2 regions of the Bacillus spongiae genome follow, and region 1 is predicted to be linked to the other one. Evidence: riboswitches for the same ligand, from Rfam matches in the RefSeq annotation. Region 1 holds a riboswitch; the other holds the start of a gene.
The links. A riboswitch is a leader RNA that binds a small molecule or an ion and turns the genes downstream of it on or off. The one in region 1 is predicted to bind preQ1.
Positions count from the first base shown of each region.

Region 2: another riboswitch for preQ1. It lies ahead of queC (7-cyano-7-deazaguanine synthase QueC); the one in region 1 lies ahead of queF (preQ(1) synthase).

Region 1 is NZ_JBBAXC010000014.1:106,213-117,639, forward strand. Features, by position in the region: gene WAK64_RS16415 (uridine kinase family protein) at 1-522, opposite strand, end outside; gene WAK64_RS16420 (hypothetical protein) at 801-1,013, opposite strand; gene queF (preQ(1) synthase) at 1,368-1,865, opposite strand; PreQ1 riboswitch class I at 1,939-1,985, opposite strand; gene WAK64_RS16430 (beta-class carbonic anhydrase) at 2,258-2,830, shown strand; gene WAK64_RS16435 (GNAT family N-acetyltransferase) at 3,044-3,598, opposite strand; gene WAK64_RS16440 (PH domain-containing protein) at 3,767-5,254, opposite strand; gene WAK64_RS16445 (PH domain-containing protein) at 5,254-5,748, opposite strand; gene WAK64_RS16450 (hypothetical protein) at 6,579-6,866, shown strand; gene WAK64_RS16455 (response regulator transcription factor) at 7,067-7,699, opposite strand; gene WAK64_RS16460 (sensor histidine kinase) at 7,692-8,726, opposite strand; gene liaF (cell wall-active antibiotics response protein LiaF) at 8,723-9,448, opposite strand; gene WAK64_RS16470 (PspA/IM30 family protein) at 9,566-10,216, opposite strand; gene WAK64_RS16475 (lmo0954 family membrane protein) at 10,240-10,587, opposite strand; gene WAK64_RS16480 (hypothetical protein) at 10,880-11,035, shown strand.
Region 2 is NZ_JBBAXC010000015.1:97,484-108,910, reverse strand. Features, by position in the region: gene queE (7-carboxy-7-deazaguanine synthase QueE) at 1-685, opposite strand, end outside; gene queD (6-carboxytetrahydropterin synthase QueD) at 682-1,122, opposite strand; gene queC (7-cyano-7-deazaguanine synthase QueC) at 1,125-1,778, opposite strand; PreQ1 riboswitch class I at 1,882-1,925, opposite strand; gene WAK64_RS17030 (hypothetical protein) at 2,130-2,300, opposite strand; gene abc-f (ribosomal protection-like ABC-F family protein) at 2,388-3,956, opposite strand; gene WAK64_RS17020 (hypothetical protein) at 4,459-5,100, opposite strand; gene WAK64_RS17015 (GNAT family N-acetyltransferase) at 5,253-5,738, opposite strand; gene WAK64_RS17010 (alpha/beta fold hydrolase) at 5,868-6,686, opposite strand; gene WAK64_RS17005 (hypothetical protein) at 6,987-7,193, opposite strand; partial or broken gene WAK64_RS22485 (hypothetical protein) at 7,218-7,328, opposite strand; gene WAK64_RS17000 (tetratricopeptide repeat protein) at 7,353-7,637, opposite strand; gene WAK64_RS16995 (DUF3951 domain-containing protein) at 7,798-8,007, opposite strand; gene WAK64_RS16990 (DUF2164 domain-containing protein) at 8,280-8,537, shown strand; partial or broken gene WAK64_RS16985 (ABC transporter permease) at 8,728-9,621, shown strand; gene WAK64_RS16980 (hypothetical protein) at 9,932-11,427, shown strand, end outside.

The DNA of each region.
Region 1 (11,427 bases):
TGGTCTATAGACTTCCTCCCACATCTTCTTGTTCCCTGTACCTCTTCGTTCTCTATCTACAACTCGGACACTAGATATTTCCTTCAAAGCATCTACCCATAGCTTTACATGATAAAAAGGAAGCAACTCATTCCTTAAAGAATAGCATCCCTCTATAATAACAATTCCTCCTACAGGTACTTTATGCCATTCAGCTAACCGGTCAGTATCCCAATCATACCTCTGATAACTCCCTTTATTATTATTACTAACTGGAAGCAAAACCTGTTTCATCAGCCTTTCCCAATCAAAGCTTTCACCAACACTAGTGGAGTCAACAATCTTCTTCTCATTAGAAGGACGATAAAAGTCATCCATATGAACAATCGTTACCTCTTTACCTAAATTTTTTAACTTTCTTGCCAATGTGCTTTTCCCTGCAGCACTGGGGCCGTCAATACCAATAATAAGTGTATTCTGATTATCTTTTAGTGAATAAAATTTGGTTAATAAATTATTTAAAGAAACAATAGAATTCGACATTCCCTAACTCCTCTTATCTTCTATTTCCAATGAGACAAATCTTTAATTAAATGTTTCCCTAACTGTCTATTAAAATAGGATTTCAATCATTCCATCGGGTTATGATATAACTTAACAGATTTTACTTTTTTAGCTTCAAACTTTTTATGCTTTTCAAATGATAAACTAGTTATCCACGAATATGATTCAATACAAAAATAGACGCACCTTTCAATAAGCACGCCCCCATCTTGAGGCTTTAGTTAAATATTATTCATCTTATAACCTTAAGAAAAAAGTTAAGAATCCTCTTTCACATTCTCTTTAATGATAAATAACTCTCTAATAAATGCACCCACACCGATTGAACAACTAATAACTACGATTAAATTGATGCCTCTAACAAAGGAAAATGGCGAAAAAACAACTTGTAAACTATTTAAAATAATGATTAGCCCAAACAATACACATCCTAATATTAGCTGCTGTTTTACCGTCATCCTCTTCACCATTTCATCTCCTCTATAGTAAATTAAACTGACAACATACTACCAATAATTCAAAACCAAGTTATATTTTACCAGAAGCTTTATTTTATACTAACACATATCCATATATCTCGAAATCAAGTATTCAAGCTTATGGACCCTTTCTGAAATAAGAAAAACCCTGCCAACATTTCAACAGGGTTTTTGATCAAACATTTTTCAAGTGATTAATAATATACATTATCCAACATATTGTAAATACTACCTTTAGCCGTTGAATATTAATGGAGAATAAAATAAAGGAGCACACATTTTATTGGATAACGCTTCTGTGTACTCCTTACATTTTACCGTATTGTATTCACTTGTTTTTTCAGTTTAACGATTATCAATTGTCTCTGGATATAGATCGTGATTCATTAAACGGTACGAAGCCATTTCTTCATACTTCGTTCCAGGGCGGCCATAGTTCGTGTAAGGGTCAATCGAAATTCCACCACGGGGAGTAAATTTTCCCCATACTTCAATATAGCGAGGGTCCATTAATTTAATTAAGTCATTCATAATAATATTCATGCAATCTTCATGAAAATCGCCATGATTTCGAAAGCTGAATAAATAAAGCTTCAACGATTTACTCTCAACCATTTTTTTATCTGGAATATAACTAATATAAATTGTCGCAAAATCAGGTTGATTCGTTTTCGGACAAAGAGACGTAAATTCTGGACAGTTAAATTTTACAAAATAATCTCGGTTTGGATGTTTATTATCAAATGATTCTAAAACTTCTGGGGCGTATTCGAACGTGTATTTTGTTCCTTGGTTACCAAGTAACGTCACACCATTTAATTCTTCATCTTTTCTTCCACTCATCTTTTTTCCTCCTAAGAAGCCCAGGAAGACAGGTCGGTTTCACTTCTCTTCACTAAAACTGAATCTAAGTATCAGACTCATAGTTTTTTATAGAGGGTTAATGCTATGAACCTCTCCCATCATTATACGGGCAATCAATTACATGCTTTATAGTAGAAAAATCTTATGCAAAAGTCAATAGTAAGGAAAAACTGTCCTTTCTTATGGCCTGTCCTACAATTAATAAGTGTACAAGGAGACAATGAGAGAATGTATTATGAAAATACCGCTTTCATACGCTCTGCATTTATGATGTCTGTGCTTTTAACAACAATCAAAAGCACAATAAGTTGAACAATCACTCGATTTCAATATACAATAATAATGAATATACTATCCAATGAGGTGAAGAAATGCCATTATTACAGGAAATTTTGTCGTTTAATAAAACATTTGTTGAAGAAAAAGAATATGAACCGTTTAAAACCAGTAAATTCCCTGATAAAAAACTAGTTATTTTAACTTGTATGGATGCACGACTTCTTGAATTGGTTACAAAAGCAATGAACGTAAAAAATGGGGATGCGAAAATTGTCCGTAATGCTGGGGCCGTTGTGGACCATCCTTTTGGAAGCATTATGAGAAGCCTTCTCGTTGCCGTATATGAACTACAGGCAGATGAAATTGTCGTTGTTGGTCACTATGATTGTGGAATGAGTAGTCTTGATAGTCATAGCATGATGAAAAAGATGACTGAGCGTGGAATCGAAGCAGAAACCTTTGAAACACTTAACTATGGAGGAATCGACTTACATAATTGGTTAAAAGGATTTACAAGTGTGGAAGAGAGCGTTTCCCACAGTACCGATATGATTCGAAACCATCCATTACTCCCTTCCTCTATCCCTGTTCACGGGCTTGTCATTGACCCTACTACAGGTAAACTGGATGAAGTAGTGAATGGATACAATCATCTGGACAAATAAATAACAAGCTACTTATTGCTGAATAATGAGGGTGGGGCAATTCCTACCCTCATTTGGTCAGCAATTTACTACAGATCGGCGTATTATTTCCTACTCCCATACCAGGGTGATTGAAAATCTCTCGGTCCCCACTGTTTCAATGATAAATAGATTCTTATATCAACTCTCCATTATTTTGGTACATTATATATTAGAGAGCTTCATTCATTTCATCTAATTTTTCCCCTCTTTTAACCTTCCCATCAGTACAGTGTTATAGTATTTATTGTCTGAGAGTCTTTTGTCATTTTTTAATATTCCTTCAATTTCAAAACCATACTTCCTATACAATTGAATAGCTTTATCGTTTGTTTCCGTTACATTTAGCGTAATTTTTTTTATCTCATTCGAATCCGCCCAAGAGATCGATTCTTTTAATAGATTATTTCCCATTCCATATCCCCAAAACTCTTTTAATACGCATACGCCAAATTCTACTTTATGAGAGAATCTCGTTAAATAGGTTCCTTCGCATCTTGAATACCCTACTATGCGGTCATCAACTTCCGCTACTAAAAATAAATTTCTTTCCATTTTCGTATCCATGTTAATTACCTGTTCGAATTCAGGTACATCAATAAATGCTTCTCCCCTCTCTCTGTCCATATTTTCCGTCTCACCATCAATCTTTAGTCTCAAAGCAGACAAATCCCTTGCATCGGTTTCAATGGCCGACCGAATCGTATAAGTTAATCCGTTAACTTCGAACCTTAGTTTCTCGATAATCATAAAATGCTCCCTTCCTAGTAACGTAATGGCAAAACAATTCACTGAAGCCATTCTATATTTTTTAACTCTTCCGATATTGCCATATCCACAATCCTATTCTTTCATGAGACATTAATTTCCCCCTAATTATGGCTACCTTATTTTACCGCTATTTAACTCGTAATTCGGTCACTCAACTTCTATATCCTGCTTACGATCGATATACCACCTATAAAATAAATCAGCAAATTCCAAGGGGATATCACTAATTCCTGTTTTTCGTACAGGCTTAGCCCGATTAGTTATTTCTATTGATGCAAGCCCCAATAGCTTTTGAAATTTATTACATGTCACTTGTACTTCTATTATTTTTTCTCGCTTTGATACGAATAGTGAAGTTGTTAAACTCCCAGATTTAAGTTGAATGAAGTTATTATTCAATATATAGCTTGTATTCGTGAAATCTAACCACCTAGAAACATAGATGATGACAAACAGTACTAAAGATAGAATCCACCAGGATTGCTCATTGCCTAAAAAGTCTGGCTTAAAATAGCCTAGAGCAATCGTTGCAATTATCCATACCCAGCTCGGTTTCAGCATACGAATGAATAAAGCTTTATAAGGAAGCTTCACCATCTTTTGTGTCACTTTATATGTTGGTAAAATATCCAATAGTAGATCCTCAACACGACTAATAGGTAAGAAGGGGTACAGTGAGTTTATCTCAAGGCCTTCACCGCCAGATTTAATGCTACCTGCACTTGTCAGCTTTACTTCAGCCAACCCAAACAACCGTTTCATGATAGACTGGTTTATTTCAATTGCCTGCACTTTCTCTTTTGATATAGAGAAAGCCGTCTCATCGATAATTCCTTTTGATATGTAAATTCTATCATCATCTGAATAAATTTCATATTTTCCATATTTTAAGAACGTCCGAAGCATTCCGAAACTAATAGAGGCAACAATCAAAACAATCATCATGATCATTACGACCCACCAGCTATTGAAAATAGCTGAAAATAAGCCAACTACTTTTCCTTCCACATCAAACATATCATCCACACTGAAATAAGTAGAAATGATTAACGGAATAAGAACAAAGAAGCTTAAAGAGGTAAAAGAAGCCTTTAATAAATCTACCTTCGTCGGTTTAAAATGAAGTGTTCGATTCGATAAAGTTAACTCATTCTCCTCATTTTTAGTCTCAGGTTGAGCTAACTCATCAATTGACTTTCTTGATATGTATTCTTCCATTTTATCTGCTTCGGTTCGAGAAATAACCTCGAACTCTACAGTACCATCTTTACCAGCCGTCCCCGTTTCAAAGCTAAGGGAAGTAACGTTAAATATTCGATGAAGTATGCTTGTATGACGATTAACATTTTGAATTTTGGAAAAAGGGATAGTTTGCTTCGTTTTTTTGAACAACCCTTTATAAAGATGAAAGGAAGTTTCATCTAATTGGTATGTATGGGTTAACCATTTAATAATAATGGAAACAATGGTCACTCCTATACATAGAAGAAAAATAAGTCTTCCATATTGAATAAATGTAGATTCTGATCCCATTTTTATAACGAACAAATAGATGAAAATAAAGATTGAATTCTTTACAAGTTTTCTTAAGTTGAAAAGAATGAGTAATGGATTGTAATGCTTCACGTCAATCATTAACCCACCTCGTTCACTTTGGCAAAATGAGCAACTTGATCCCTCAGTTCGATTGCTACATCTTTTGGTAAAGCAGGTATGACGTGAGTGGAGCCCATCGTAGTAATCGACAAAGTCCGAAGCCCATATTTCCTTAATAATGGTCCGTGATTTGTTTCGACTGATTGTATTTTCGTCATAGGGACAAGCTCATGCCGAACCGTAAATGCACCAGATTTCAATTGTAGAAAATCTTCATCGACATCATAGCGCCAAATTTTATACAAGAGAAATGGGCGAAAAAAAATTGACCACACAGTAGAAAATATCGATAGAACAGTGATTCCGATAAGAATCCAACCGACCCACTCTTTCCATAAAAACAGATGGTCTAAATAAAACACCACTGTAAGTAGGCTGAAAATAATGCTAGAAGATATCACTTCACTAATGATCCATACTTTTACTGCATCTTTAGATAGGCGGTTTTGTGGTGCGTGAATTTGAGAAAACAAGAAATCACTCCTTCATTTTTAAACATAGTAATATTCCCTTTTTTAAAAGGAAATAAATTCAATTTTGTAGTATGTAATCGACCTAGAATCATCGATATAATAAGTCATTTAAACGATTCAAAGAGTTTAAAAAAACATTCATTGTTCTTATGTATTTGAGGAAATTTAAGCTCTTTCTTGCTATTAGTGTTTTTGCCACTTACTCATTTTAGTGTAATCTGGATTAGCTTAAATAAAGTTAGTTAAACATTTCATTTTCGCTCTCCTCCCAATGAAAGACACCAACTCTACTAAACTAAATGGTAAAAAAATACCACAATATCTATTTGTATCAATATTTTAAATAAATGTAAATAATTTTATTAGTAAACTTACTCTCTTAATCTATATAGAAAGTAAAGTGATAACGCCCTTCTTCATGTCATTTAGTCAGGTTGACTCCCTATATGAAACATCACTAAAAAGCAAACGGTAAAGCATACAGTTTCTCTACCTCTTTCGTAAGAATCTCAACGGGACATACATTTTCCGACTAACACCAACCTCCACCCGCATCTTCTGTACTTGAAACGATAAACGTTTCATTATGTGAATTTTGCACACATCATCTCATTCCAAAATAACTAATATTGATGGAGAAACCGTTTCTTTAAAGTGTATCGGATTGGTATTACAATAATAGCTCATAAAAGTGGCACTCAAGTCTTACTTGAAATTAGGTAGATAAGTGTAAAACGTCTAATAATAATTCTATTTTCCAGCTGACAGGGGCAATTTTTGCCTTCATCCATACACTAAAAGAAAAGGCGATATAAAAGGAGGGGTGTTTCATGATCTCTCGCTTAAAGTGGCTTTCCCTTTCTATCGAATTATTTTTAGCCATCCCTATTTTCGGGGGAGTATTAGCTGAAATGATGCCATACCTGCTTTCTTGGATCGCCATTTGGCACGCTGCTGTTCTCGTTATTTCAAGGGATGAAGACGAACCAACTTTGGGAAGTTTTCTTGGTATGGTAGCTGCTTTCACTAATTTTTTCCCCGTCATTCGCGTATTCGCGCACGGAATAGCAGCACTAGTCCTCGCTTTAGAACTCAAAAAAGGGCCAGGGACAGAATAGGGATAAGAAAAAAGCACTTCTCATAAAAGTGCTTTTTTACTTTCTTTTATGTAACATTGACAATACACTCGTTTACCCTCTCCCTTATTCCACTAATTTTTCCTAATTACTAGATTGAGATACTATGTTGTGAAGAGTAAAAAGCTATACCTACTTATTCACTAAAAATAGAAAAATCTCAGATACAGGACTGAGATTTTTCATTCTACAAGTGCATGCTTAAATGCATATATTACTGCTTGTGTACGATCTTGGACATTTAATTTACTGAGAATATTGCTTACATGAGTTTTAACTGTTTTATGTGCAATAAATAACCCATCAGCAATTTCATGATTTGTTTTTCCTTCAGCCATTAATAACAAAATTTCCATTTCTCGGTTTGTAAGATCCTCGTGAAGTGCGGGAGGATTGCCTGATCTCATCTTTGTCATCATCTTTCCTGTCACTTCTGGCTCTAGTACAGTTTGGCCATTGTATGTTTTACGTATAGCATCAGCAATCTCACTTGCTTTCGATGTCTTTAACATATAACTAGTCGCCCCAGCTTCAAGCGCAGGATAAACCTTTTCATCATCAATAAAGCTGGTTACAATAATAATTTTCGCTTCTGGCCATCTATTAATAATTTCCTTTGTCGATTCAATTCCATCCATTTTTTTCATGACTAAATCCATTAAGATAATATCAGGCTTTAATTCCAAAGCAAGGTCAATTGCCGTACTGCCATCGTCTGCTTCACCAACGACCTCAATATCGGATTGAGCAGATAAATAGGAAGAAACTCCGATTCGAACCATTTCATGATCATCTACAAATAAAACTCTAATCATTCTCTTCCCCTCCATTGGCTATTTTAGGAATTCTTACTTCTAGAATTGTTCCTTGATTCAGCAGACTAATAATTTTCAATGAACCACCTAACTCAATTGCACGTTCATTCATCATATGTAATCCGTAGGAACCTGCTTTGGTTTCTTCAACATTGAATCCAACCCCATCATCCTCTACTCTTAATATATGCACATCATCACGCTCAATTAACAACACTCTCAAAGAGCTGGCTTTTGCATGTCTAAGAGTATTCGATACAGATTCCTGCAAAATACGAAAAAGGTGATCTTCAATCCCTTTATCTAGAGACATTTCTTCTACTTTCCAAGAAATTTTTATCGGTACCTTTTGAAGCAGCTCCATTAGAAGTTCTTCTATCCCCTCTCTTAACGTCTTCCCTTTTAATGCGATAGGCCTTAAATGAAGTAGTAATGCTCTCATTTCAAGCTGAGATTGATGAATCATTTCTTCTACCATAAGTAATTGCTTGGAGTCCTTAGCATCAACCGTTTCTGTGATAGCAGACATTAACATCGACGCAGCAAATAACTGTTGACTAACGGAATCATGTAACTCACGCGCTAATCGATTTCGCTCTTGAGATACGAGCTTTTGTACTTGTTTTTCTTGAACTTCCGCCTTTTCATTAGCAAGTTTCTGCGCTTGTTTTCTTTGCTCTGTTATTTGTTTATCTACAGATATAAGTCGATCCATAATATCATCTAATTCTTTTATACCTATGATGCCTGGTTGAACATGTATCCCTTGTTGAAGTTGCTTAACAGCATAATCAATCGATTTCCATTTCTTTCGCCAATAAATGCCCGATATAAGTCCATAGAATGAGCCAATTAATAGCAGCAAAACAGGCACGGCAAAGATAAATGGAATATCAAACAGCTCCTGTTCCCAAAGCTGTGAAAGTGAGTTAATTGGAAACGTCATAAAGGTAACGAGAAAAAAAAGGGGGCCAATAATAAACGTAAATAGAATGATTAAAAGCGTATGTCGCTGAATGATGTTCATATTCTATTTACCTCAATATCTCCAATTCCCAGTGAAGTGACAATTTTCACTTTTGATGTTGCCTGTTCATATCGAGTAGTTTTATAATAAAACACTTTATTAAAATGTGTTTTCTCTTCTATCCCAAAAATATTTGTTGCACCTGCAATCACTGAATGTTGAATATTTACTTCGACTTCATAAGGAACAAGAATCTTTATATTTCCTAAAAAATGACGAATAAATATAACAGACTCTCCTTTTGGTAATACAGTATAGCTTAGATCAACAACGGTATCTCCAATTCCACCTTGTACATTTATGTCATTCCACTCATATACCCGCTCTGTAGTTTCTTGGGAACCAATCCATTTATTTTGAAATAAAGGTTGGGATCGTACTATTTCATCTGCATAACCTCCCCCCTCATCAGGGACCTTTAGCTTATGGTGATGTGGGTTTTCTTTTGACTGTGCGTACCTTACAACAACATAGACTAAGATGGCAATAAGTAAAAATTTAAAGGCAAATGTATTTAAAATCGTGATGACTAAGCTAATTAATCCAAACCAAAATAATATTTTACCGAATGTAGCTTCATAATGATTACGTCCAAAGTAAATACAGATTAGATTCACAAGCAATACTAAGATCGGTCCTCCATCATAAAGTGAGATCTCTAAAAGCAGTAAAATAATACCTATTAATACAGTCCAGCTAATAAAATCAGCTTTAATATTCATATGAGGACCTCCCTTTCAGTAGTTGTTGCTGCACTATCATACTATTTTTTTCTTACCAATTTACATCCTAATGGGTGAAAAGACGTAGGAACGCTACGTCTTTTAGAATATCATTTTTTATAATGAAATGGATTCATTTTCTTTATTTTTTGCATCGTTTTCTAATTTTGCAATTTTAGCGTCAATCGTATTGCGGTGATACGAACTATTCACTTGATGTTCTAATCTTTCTAAATAATTTTCCATTTCATCGTAACGAGGATAGGAGTGATTATCTAGTTTATTCTCTTTCAACAGTCGATTCATACGATAATTCGCTCTTGAAATATTCTCCTTGCCCATTAATTCCATTCGTTTAATATGCATATCTTTTAACTTATGTTTCATTTCTTCATATTTTCTCTCAAGCTCTTCTAACTGTTGAACCGCTTGTACTTTCGCTTGTTCAAGTCGTTCAGTACGGTCTCTATATACAACATACTCACGTTCAGCAAATTCCTGCAATTCATTCTCTCCGGCTTTTTCTGCTACTTGTGCTTGATGCTGTCTCTTCAAAGCCATTTGATGGGCTTCTTTCAATTCTTTCATAAATTCTTGTTTTAGTAAATATTGTCTTTCAACGAGATTCCGTGTTTTCTCCACCTCTCGCTCACATTCTCTTAAGTATTGATTTAATTGCGCTCCCGGATTTTTATTTTCCTTTTTATCCAGTAGTTCATTTATGTCCGCTTCCACGCTGTTGCGTATTCGTTTAAATAAATTTGCCATAACACTCTCTCCTTTTAATGATTTTATTTTAACTTTGCCCATTCTTTCTCAAATCCAGTAAATGGATCATCACCAAAATCTTCTGGCTCACCATCTTTTTGAGTGTTCCAATTCTTATACACAATCCACAACAAATACGCAGCTACTAAACCTATAATTGCTGGAGCATTTGTAGCAGAAGCAATTAGCGCAATAAAGCCTATAAATGCCCACAAGACTTTACCACCAGTAGAGGCTGACTTCATGAACTCTCTATATGAGAAGTACACGATCACTAGACTAATCGCCAACGCAATGATAGGACCCATATTTGCAATTAGTACGATTCCTGCCGTTACCCCTAGAACAATTAAGCCAAGCTTCTTCACCATGTTTTCCTCCTTTCGTTATCCTACTATCATCTTACCGCTATTCCTTAAACCCTATAACGACCCCCGGATAGAAATAGAACTAGGGCCAGGGAAGTAATTTTCACCTTCATAAAATGGTTTGCTAAAAAAATGAATTTCAAAATGTAACACCACTCTGTCATCCTTCTACATTAGCCAAAAAACAAAACCTCGCTGTTAACGAAGTTTTTGTCCACTTCTTAACCTAAGTGAAAATACCAAGAAAGAACTTGTTCACTTTCGCATATATGTGTAAAAAGGGAGGAGGATGAAAATGACATATTATTGGGTAGTAACCGTTGGGATGTTGATGGTTTTATTTTTGATAGGGTGGACATTCTTTTACTTTCTTCGGCAAACATTAAATAGTGATGAAAGCAAAAGAATAGATCCACTTCCTAAGTCAAATAAAGAAAATCCGCCTATATAGTAACTATCATCATATACATTGCTGCGGCTTGCGACAGTTGCCTGTCGATGCAGTTCAAGCAACGAATCACGATACTTATCAATAAAATCCCTTCGGATTTATATCCAAAGGGGTTTTTTTAATCAGAGATAGAAACCTTGAACACAATTAGTTATTCAAGAAGCGAGATAGTATGTGAAATAAAAAGTATTCTTGCTTGAAGGATATAGATAGACTTTATTGCTTACTATCAATATACTGAAAAATAATTAAATCCTATCTTCCATACAGAAGTAGGAATTTAAAAATTCTAAACGACCATTGGACATTGTGTTCATTAACTTCTACGTACATAAGCGAATTTTCCCATCTATATGAAGACAGTCCCAGGAGGAGTGCTTCGCTACATAAGC
Region 2 (11,427 bases), on a different contig from region 1:
GCTGAGGTAAAACCCGAACATTATTTAGTGAAGATGATTCCATGACTTGATCAATAAGCCACTGATAGCGATTTAATAGCTCATTGATTAGTTTATCATCGTTCGCTTCATAAACATAAGGGTTACCAGCTTGCAAGAAGAACGGAATCTTAGGATATCTTTGATGTATCTCTGTAGCAAAGGCTAAATCGGTTTCATCAAAAATAACAACTTTTAAACTTGTATTTACGTTTTGGGTTTGTAGGTTTGTGACAATTTCATCTAACCGTTCACGGTCGACAGTCATTTTGGAGCTAGGTGGCTTCGGCGAGATCGTCATTTCATCTATCTCAACAAACCAATCCTGCCACCTACTTCCTTGTGTTTCTAAGGCCGTCGTCACTCCATTTGCTCGAAAGATTGATAGTAACTCGCTCATATGGGGGATTAAGGCTGGATTCCCTCCAGAAATGGTAACGTGCGAGAACTGATCGCCACCTATCTTCTTCAATTCCCCCCATATTTCCTCAGCATCCATTAAGCGAATATCATCTTTACCACTACCATCCCAAGTGAAAGCAGAGTCACACCAATCACATGCATAGTCACAACCAGCCGTTCGAACGAACATGGTTTTTTGTCCAATGACCATTCCTTCTCCTTGAATAGTCGGACCGAAAACCTCTAATATCGGAAATTTCTTCATTTTAAAAGAAGCTCCTTTCTCGGTCGATAAATACAATAACTCGTTGGAGTTTCTCGAACAAACACTTGAGCACATTTAGGTTTCGTCGGAAGTGTATTTAAATGCTCCTGAATGAGTTCCCAAACTTTTCGTGCCATTACTTCTGTTGTAGAAAAGTGGTTACTGTCCTCTTTTGAAAAGGTTGGATCTTCATTTAATAATGTATGGTCAAAGCGTTTATGAATCAGCTGCTTAATATGTTGAAAATTTATTAAAAAGCCCGTTTCATCTAACTCATCACCAACGATGGTGATATTTACAAAATATGTGTGTCCATGTACATTTTGACAAGCTCCTGCCGCTTCGTGAGGAACATAGTGAGCTGCTGCAAATTGCATATCTTTGTTTAGTTCATATTGATAATCATGATTTGGTGTTGGATAGATTTGTTGAAGCATTTCTATTCCTCTTTTCCAGCAAGGTATTGATCTAATCCTCTTTTACGAAGCTGGCAAGCAGGACATTCTCCACAGCCTGCACCTTTAATACCGTTATAGCAAGTTAATGTCTTTTCCCGTACATAATCAAACGCATTTAATTGATCTGCAAGTTCCCAAGTTTCTGCCTTGTTTAACCACATTAATGGCGTATCAATAACAAACTGGTCATCCATGGAAAGATTTAAAGAAACATTTAATGACTTAATAAAGATGTCACGGCAATCTGGATAACCACTAAAATCCGTTTCACAGACGCCCGTTACTATGTGCTTAGCCCCTACTTGTTTCGCCAATATAGTCGCAAACGACAAGAAAACTAAGTTCCTTCCTGGAACAAATGTTGAAGGAAGTTCTCCTTCTTTTTCAGTAATTTCTTCATCGTGACGTGTTAAGGCACTAGGAGCTAATTGATTTAATAAACTCATATCTAAAATGTGGTGAGGAACATTTAGGTCGGCCGCAATCTCAGCTGCCACTTCCAATTCAAGCGCATGTCTTTGCCCGTAGTTAAACGTTACTGCTTCCACTTTTTCAAATTGTTCTAATGCCCAAAATAAACAAGTAGTGCTATCCTGACCTCCACTAAATACAACAATTGCTTTATCTTTTTTCATACAAAAACTCCTCTCTCTTTTTCAGTGATTTTACTGAAAGAAGAAAGAGGTTCATTATCTACTCTATAATCGAAAAAAGCCAAAAAAACAGTATACACGATACCGTTTTATAGTTTTTTATAGAGGGAGTTTTCGAACCTCTTCTGCAACTTGCAGATGTTCTTCTTTTCATCATTTTCTTTTATATACAGTAACATGAGAAGTGAAATTGGTAAAGAGGGAACCATTGCTAAACAGACTGAACGAAATTCACAGATAATCATGGGCTAGAAGTGTCAGGCACAAAATTTAATTTTCTTAGTGATTTTCATCAAATACATGATGATTTAACCGGTTTATTTGTAGAACTCTTCATTTACTTGCAGAATCTACCGCTTTACTTGCAAAACTCCAGCTTTTACTTGCAGAATCTACCGCTTTACTTGCAAAACTCCAGCTTTTACTTGCAGAACCTACCGCTTTACTTGCAAAACTCCAGCTTTTACTTGCAGAATCTACTTGTTTACTTACAATACTTCTCATTCATTTAGATGCACCTGTCACGCATTATAAAGTGAAATGAAAGAGAAGTTATTCTATAAAGAATAACTTCTCTTTCATTACTCATCCTTATGAAATTTCCTTCAAGGAAGAAAGCACTTCCTTATACTGTTTATCCAGCTCCATTTTTTCGATTGGGTCTTCTGCGACACTTAGCAGACTAATCAGTTCACTTAATTTATTTTTCAAACGAAGTTTTTGTTCCTCATTTACTGTTAATTGCTTTACTTCCTTATTTGAAGCTTCCCATTCTTGATACGACCCATTGAAGGTCTTTATCGTATTGTTTTCTATCATCCAAATGGAGTTAGCGGTATTGTTAATAAATTGCCTGTCATGAGAAACAAACACAATAGTACCTGGGTAATCTTTGATAAGCCCCTCCAATGCCTCCATAGCATAAAGATCCAAATGATTGGTTGGTTCATCCAATATAAGTAAATTATAATCACCAACGAGGAGCTTCGCAAAGGCAAGCTTTACGCGTTCTCCACCGCTTAGATTTGAGATAGATTTCATCATATCTCCCTCAAAGAAACCTAATCGTGCCAAAATGACTCTAATTAAATATTCAGGTAAACTTGATTTACTTTTAACATAGGCAAGAACCGTATCACTTTCTGGCATCGAGAATAAATTTTGATTAAAGTACCCAACCTTTACGTTGGCTGCAAATTCGATTGATTCATTTTGATCTAACATTAGTTGTTGTAATAAGCTGGTTTTCCCAGATCCATTCTCACCAATTAAGGCTACCGTATTCCCCGTTCTTATTTTTAGTGCATCCACTTTATAGAGAAGACGATTGGAATAGCGTTTCTCCAATTGATGAGCATTCATTATTGTTTTTCGGTGAATGGGTGTTTGGAGAACATATTCCATTTTCACAGATTCCCATTCGAAGGGCTTATCTACCTTCTCCATTCGATCAATTCGTTCACGAATGACTTTCGACACTCTTTCAACTTTTCCTTTTTTACCTGCAGCCTTCCCTTTGTGTAGCTGCCATTCAGAATTTGACATCCTACTTGGCGGTCGATCCATATTTTCCGCCTGCTGTTGCTTTTTTTGATAGCGCCTTATTAATCGATTCTTTTCCTTTACATACGCATCGTATTCTTCCTGTTGTTGCTTTTTTAGTAACGCTTTTTGCTCAACATAGGCAGAGTAGTTTCCGTTATATATTTGAATCTTGCCATTTTCAATCTCCCATATTGTTGTACAAAGCTGATCCAATACATAACGATTATGGGACACGATGACAAATGTATCGTGGTGATTCTTTAATTCTGAAATAAAGGTATCTGTATGACGCCAATCTAAATGATTGGTCGGTTCATCTAATAGTAAGATTCTTTGGTCTTCTTGAAAGAGCTGATTCAATCTTTGAAGCGTTTGCTCCCCCCCACTTAAAGGTTTTCCCTCTATCTGTTCTAGCTGCTGTAAATAGCCAAACGAGTCAAACCACTCTACATTATTTTTTACGTGTTGGTCACCGACTAAATATTTTAGTAATTGCGATTTCCCTTCACCATTTTTCCCTATTAATCCAACTCTTTCCCCTTTATATAGCTTTAACTCGTCTATTTCAAAAAGAATTCTTTCACCGATTTCTAACATAACATTTTTCGCATTCATTTTTAACAAAATAAAACCTCCCCAGAATGCTCCGGACAGGTTGGTTTATAGTATGTCAAAAAGAATATAAATATGCTAAAAAGGAAGAGAAAACCATTAATTCTGCCTTTATATTCAGTATGAGCGATACTTTCTCCATTTAAAAATGGACACACCAATCCTGTCTAGAACGAGTAAAATTTCAAAATATAAAACTCGTTGTTTTTGGATCGGGTGATTACTTCATCGCTCATTCTTCATTCCTCTCTTTGTTAGCTAATGACATAATAACATTTTTTTCAAAAAAAACCAATACTAAATTGTTATTATGATGAAAACGCCAACAAACCTGACTTTTCTCACTAATAAAGGTGGATCAACTGACTTTTTCTCTCCTTTTTTGTACATTTAAAAAGATTGATTATTTTTTCATATCATCAGTACCGTCTCTTAATGTTCAAGTCTATTCAATGGTTATGCTTCATGTTAGTTTAACATGACCCTTCTTATTTAAACTGAAGATTTATAAAGGATAGCACAATTGAATCCCCTTCGTTTTCTGTAATTCACTATAATAGTAGTAATTATGCTCCATCCCAACCGTACATAATATCCGCTTATTCCGGTTAGCCTTTATAACATTGTTAATTCTTATAATCATCAGCTGATTTCTTGCCTGCCACGTAAGATTTTGAACATCAGCATTCACTTTGAATAGCCAATCATGTTTTTCTTTGACGAGTTGATCTACTTCCAGTGAATTAAAAGGAGTATTCCCTTCGTTTACTTTCAAAAAAATTTCGTTATACATATTCGTTAATTCCGTGTGTAATTGCATTTGTTCTTCTTTAGGGTATGCCTCAAAATGGTCTAAATTGACAATATCCCATTCGAACCAATCAACTGGGACAAATTTAATTTGATTTCGTTCACACAATGGGATAATGGACTGGCGATATTCATTGGGGCCAAGGTAACCCGTATAGTCAGTAGTTGTTATATGCTTCTCCCAGTCTTCTGGTCGTATTTCACCACAAATGATGTCAGGATTGAATTCTAGTATTTTCTCTTCTAACTTCTCTAATGAATAATGAAACTTGCTTCTCAAATCTTCAGTGTGCACGGTTCCTAATATACCAACAACTGTATTTGATAAGAGATTCACCAAAATTCCTCCTTAGATAATCCATCTAACTTATTATATGTTGAAGGCCTTTTTGACAAACAACGTAACTTCTCTTGTTTACTGCTTTAAGGAAGTGTAAATCATCACTCCTCTTCCTTTCACTAGACAAAATTATTAAACGTATCCATTCATTAAATAAGAACCTTTTCATAAATATCAATATGATTATGACGATGATCCTTGGCGGTGCTTATTTTGCTAAACCCTTCTTCGCTCCAAAAAGAAGCACCTATATCATTTTCGTGTTGCACACAAAGCCTTACTTTTTCAATGTTTTGTTTTCTTAAATCCTTTTCTAATAAACTTAAGGCATGACTACCTAAACCGTTCTTTTGGTATTGCTTATGTATAATCAGTAAGCCGATCCAAGTATGGTCATCATATGGATTTTTGGGAAGAAAATGAATCAAGCCAATTGGCTTATCATTTTGATTAATATAGAAATATTTAGCCCCCAATTCAAGATGTTGCTTGTTTTCCTTTATAATATCTTCAGCAGTTAACCTTTCTTTTCCTACTAAAACCTGATTGAAAAAAGGATTGGAATTCAAAATGGTTTTCTGGATAAATACACTCTCTTTAGAATTGGGTTCCTTAATTAAGGCTAGTTTTAACAATTTTGCACCTTCTTCTTATAGATTACGAGGGTAATGCAGAAATGCATGATTAGTAGTAGGATTTTAAATTATATGTTATGTAAAATGGGCAAGAGTTTGCCACAAATGATAGAAGCTTCATTTTCTCAGTTACAGATTAATTGATATCTTATTCAACCAATCTTTCACAAGTTCTCGTACAATTTCACGATTTTCAACCTGAAGCATATGCCCAGCTCCATCTAAAATGGCAACAGTTGAATTCGGAAGTTTATCGAGTAAAAAAAAGTGATCCTTATAACCACAAATTGAATCATGTCTTCCAAGTATAATAAGTGCATGATGCGGCAAAGATGGTACATCATTTAATGGCTCTTCCGAAAGAAGGTACCCCTTTTCTCTCCAGCTTGATGCTAGAAAGTCTTTGTTAGCTAATAAACGTCCCGGCTGGATTTCATTCATAAAACAGTCGAAATTTATTTTACTCTGATGAACAAATAATGTCCTAAATGCATTTTTACAATCATCATCCCATTCTCTATTTAACCCTTCATCTCTTTCCAACACTACCTTTTCAGGCAGGTTCCTCTCTTTTAGATGAAGTACAGGTGCAAGCAAACAAACTCCCTTTACTTGTTCACGCTTAGAATGTAAAATACCCTGTGCTAAATATCCTCCAAATGAGGAGCCTATTAATAAAAAGCGACTATTAGGTAGTACCTTATCAATAAATTCTAAAATATTTGTCAGCATATCATTTGTTGTTTTAAGACCTTCATCAATAGTACTTTTTCCATGAGCGGGTAAATCAATATAAACTCTTTGAAATCCTTTTATATTTTCATAGATTGGTTCTGCCCACGCTTTCATAGAACGATGATCTGTGCCCATTCCATGCAATAGTAATACTGGAAATCCTTCTCCATAGATTTCATAATAGATACGTCCCATCTCCACATTACAAAGCATACCATTTCCACCCTTATCCAGAGATTATTCGTTTAGTAAACTCCCCTATAACAATTAAATAACCTTTTTTGTCATTTTCATGTTATAAGGGTGCCATTATCGGCCTTGCTATAAATAATTCCTTTGGCTCCTACTAAATAAATTTTATCCGTTATTACACACACTCCGTTACCCTCTAAAATGTACAAATTTCTATTTTCATCGATTGGTCTATTTAACTAATTTTCTCAACCATTTCTCGTTTCGGTAGAAATCAAATTCGTCACATTCTATTACCTTATGCTCTAAAGATTTATTTTTTTAAATTGCCTTCTTTAAAAACTTTTGGCAATTCTCCTCATCTTTTTCGATTGAGTACAGCTTCCCCAAGTTAAACTCAATGGATCCATCATTTAAAGGTTCACCATTAAATTTATTACGTTTGTAAGCAAGTTGGAACATCGTTAAGGCTTCTTTATACTTCTTTTCCGCTAAGAAGTTATGCCCCTTGTTTGCATATACACCCAAGGCCATATTCATGTCAATTTGCAGAGCTTGATCATATAATTCATTCGCTTGATCATACTGTTTATTTCCACTTAAAATACCACCTTTATTTAAATAAGATAATGATTTGAATTTTTTATTTTTTCCGTTTTCTATTACATAATCATAGCATTCTATTGCCTATTCCTTTTCGTCTAAGCAACCATATGCACATCCCAAATTCACATAAGCATTTTCTACATCTATTCCAGTTTCTAAATATTTCTTGAAATAGACTAAAGCTGTCTCATATTCTTTTATCTGAAAATACAGGCCTCCTAAACCATTTAAATCATCAGGATCTTTATTTGGAATTTTTTCAAGTTCCTTTGCCGCTTCTTCATATTTACCGTTACTAGACAATTTTTTAGCTTTATTCTGCTTCATTCGTGTATAAAATGAAGACTTCGATATTGTTTCTATCATATATACCCACACCTTTTTAAGAAAATCAATTCTACTTTACACTTCTTTTATGGCCAATCCTATCTAACTCCCATTTCTATGGTTTCTCCCCTTTAACTTAATACGTTAAACTATAAAGAAAGGTTTCAATCTCTCCAATGAAACAAAGGGATAAAAGGTTCTAATTTTTGTCATCGGACTGCCCTTCAGCCTCAGCAAGAACTTCTTTCTCTTCATGGAACTCCACTTCAGTTTGTCCAGTTATATCATCAAATGGTGTGTAAAAAAGAGTAACACTTCTCTTCTTGAAAAAAACTTTATAAAAAACAATAAGTACTAAAATAACGATTACAATTGGAAGGCCAATTGCCATGAAGTTTATTGGATTCATTCTGTTTTCTCCTTTAGAAAAGTAAGATGAATGAACGACAAGATTATGTTTAATTTTTCGATAGTATTTTAATAAACATGGATTGCTTCACCCACTCATTATATCATGCAGTTGAAAACTCCCTAAAAATATTCCTTAAATAGAAAATTACTCCATGGTGCTTATACATTAAATATAAAAACGAAGGTAGAATTTGATATACTCTTTATAGATGATAATGGCTAAATTTCCCTACTTTAGATTATTTAAAAAGAAAGGACGGTATGAACAAAATGAATTATATTCGCATTCCAAAAGAGGAAAAAGAGGATCTTATTAATAAAATTCAGCAATACTATTATGAACAAGATGGAGATGAAATTGGCGAGCTTGCTGCCGGAAACCTTTTAGACTTTATGTTAAAAGAAATTGCTCCTTATTCTTATAACCAAGGGGTTGCTGATGCAAAAGAAGTGTTAGAACAAAAATATTATGCGATGGAGGAAGATCTATACGCCTTAAAGCGACCAACAGGCCATAACCGTAGATAACTTAGAATATTTTCATTCATTTGTGTTCAGGGGGAGCTGCCCAGTATTAGGAATGGGTCCCCCCTAACTGTTGTCATTTAAGCGTAACTTGGTGTTCCGTTTGGGTTATTTTTTAAAAGAAATACATAAGAAACAGATTGCTCTAAAAAGGTGGAAAGTTATGTTAAACGAAAAGTAGTTATGGTACCATCGCTTTCAAGCCACAGCTAACGAATTGTTTAAATACTCAAGATATTTCCTCGCACAAATGATTAATTTATCCATTATTTTAATAGGAGTCACTTCTTACTATTATATCGATTGGCTAAAGACCATTTCAAATGAGTTTCCTGTAGCCATCACGATTGCACCAATTTTAGCATTGATCATAACGTATAGCCCTATCTATACTTTTTTGAAAAGCGCCGATCAAGTTTTTCTGTTGCCATTGGAAAGTCAATTATCAACCTATTTTACTCGTTCCATAGTCGTTAGCTGTTTTATACAGTTTCTCATTATTCTAGTTGGACTTGCTGTGTTCATACCCTTATATACAAGTGTTCCTAGTGAAGACAACCATTCCTTTTTCACATTATTATGGATCATTTGGCTGGCAAAAACACTACATTTACTTATTAGGTGGCACGTTCAACATTATGAACAAACAAAGGTCCATTTAATCGATTCTTTTGTTCGTTATATGGTAAATACCATTCTATTATTTTTTCTTTTTTCTAATGCTAAACTATTATTTTCATTATTTGTCCTAATCCTTCTTGTTGGATTACATCGTTATTATCGTTCTCAAACCGTTCAAAAGGGGTTAAAATGGTTGTTTTTGATCAAACAAGAACAGAAATGGATGATATCCTTTTATCGATTTGCCAATCTATTTATTGATGTACCTAAGCTAAAAGATAGTGTAAAGAACGATTCTGGCTATACCAAGGCCATATCGGTAACCAAGTCGCTGATCAAGTCGAAGCTGGAAATATCCGGAGGCATGTCGAAGAACTGGGCTGGAATTGGGCTGCTAGAACGCTCAGACTGGTTAGAGGTACTGATTATCGAATCGGAACCGGATTCATATAACGGACCGGAATAACCGGTCATAGATCCTAAGAAACGCTCTAGAGAACGCAAACAGACAGCTGCTAATAAAGTAAAACCAGCTACGGACTCGAACGAAATTAGCCTAACAGATCTAGCCAAGGAGTTCGGTCTGAAGAGAATCCAGATCCGGCCTAAATTACGGAAAGTACACCTCCAGAATAAGGTAACCGATGGACTGGCATAAAGATTCTGACCAACTGGAAAATATCCGCTCAGTACTAGGAAAGAGCTCCAATAGGGGCCTTATTTTTTCTGTTATAATAGAATGGTAACACCAAATATTTCCTAGGGGATGATGAAACATGTCAACGGATATTGACGCATTACAAGCTCAGATTGATGATCTTCAGCAGAAAAAACTTACTAAAGATCTACTTTACAAGCGGAGAGAGGTCATAAGGTTACCATTACTCTTCCCAGATTACCAATCTATTATCGATAAACTGAGGACAATTTTTATCTACCCTCAGGGCTTTACAATTGACTGGGACACCCGAGAGGTACTGGTTGTTTATTCGCCGTATACAGGCACAGACCGCTTCGTTGTTATTTTTGATCTTGATACAGGGGACTACAAAACCTATTATCAAGCTGGGTACAGCGGTGGAGAAGGAATTGTGATCCGGTATATTAACACCTCCCGTTATTTATATGTCAAGACAGCGGGTAACAAGATAGGCAAATTTGATATCACTGTGGAGCCGACAAAAGGGGCGTCGCTGACTCCTATCGAGGAATATGATGTCAACATGCACTATAATTTCTCCTATCGCAACGGACAATGGTTGGTAGAGCAAGAGGGAGCTGACATCGGAAAATTTGCTAGGCGTAAGGCATTCGGAGTATATAACGACGATTTTGAATTGATCCGAGTTATTACAATCGAACCATCAAGCGGTGGTCTCTTCAATTCTGATTATACCGACTATCTGCCTAAAAGACAGGGCATCGCTTTAACGGATAACAGTATTGTTCAAGGGACTGGCGGTCCGGCATTAAGAACTAACCCAGACATTCCGCTCATGTACCAAGGCTTGGTGGAATATTCACCGGCTGGAGTAGTCGTTCAGGAAGGCCTAGTACATCACACCAAAATGATGGATATAATGGAGCAACATGGATTTGACTGTGAGAGAATCGAGAACGAGGGCATACATGTTTCTCCAGACAATAATATCTACTCTCTATTCGTCTACCAAAGTCGATTAATACCGGAAAGCATAAACGAAGGGATAGTTATTTTCGAGGAAATGTCCAGTTCTAAAGACGCTATTGACTTTAGCTCAGCTAAAACAACATACCCAGCTTATGACTTGACCAAATTTACCGATCGACCATATCCAAGAATGGGAGACGGTCAGATGTATAATTTCATGACTGGAGCTAAGCTTGACACCATAGATAAAGTCTGTAAGATGATGGCAAATACAGGCATGGGAGAATTTAGCTTTTATAGCTCAGCGGTGGACATGGTAGACATAGAAGGCACTAACATCCCGAATACTACCTTCGTCAAGATATATAACGCCAATAATGAGGCTTTCTTCATGGAATATCTCGGTAACCCGCTGAACCAACGCTTCCTTATATACGGCAGCCCGAGAAAACAATTGGAGCTTATTCCAAGTACTCCAACAGCGGTGCCAATGGGATCCGGCGTAAGTAGTTTTTATCCGAACTCAGGATTGACAGCTAAGAAAACAGCCGATAACTTGGTTACACTCAGAGGAACGCTTTATGTTCCAACAATATTGCCTGCATTGCTTGGTACGCTGTCAACTGAGTATCGACCACCATT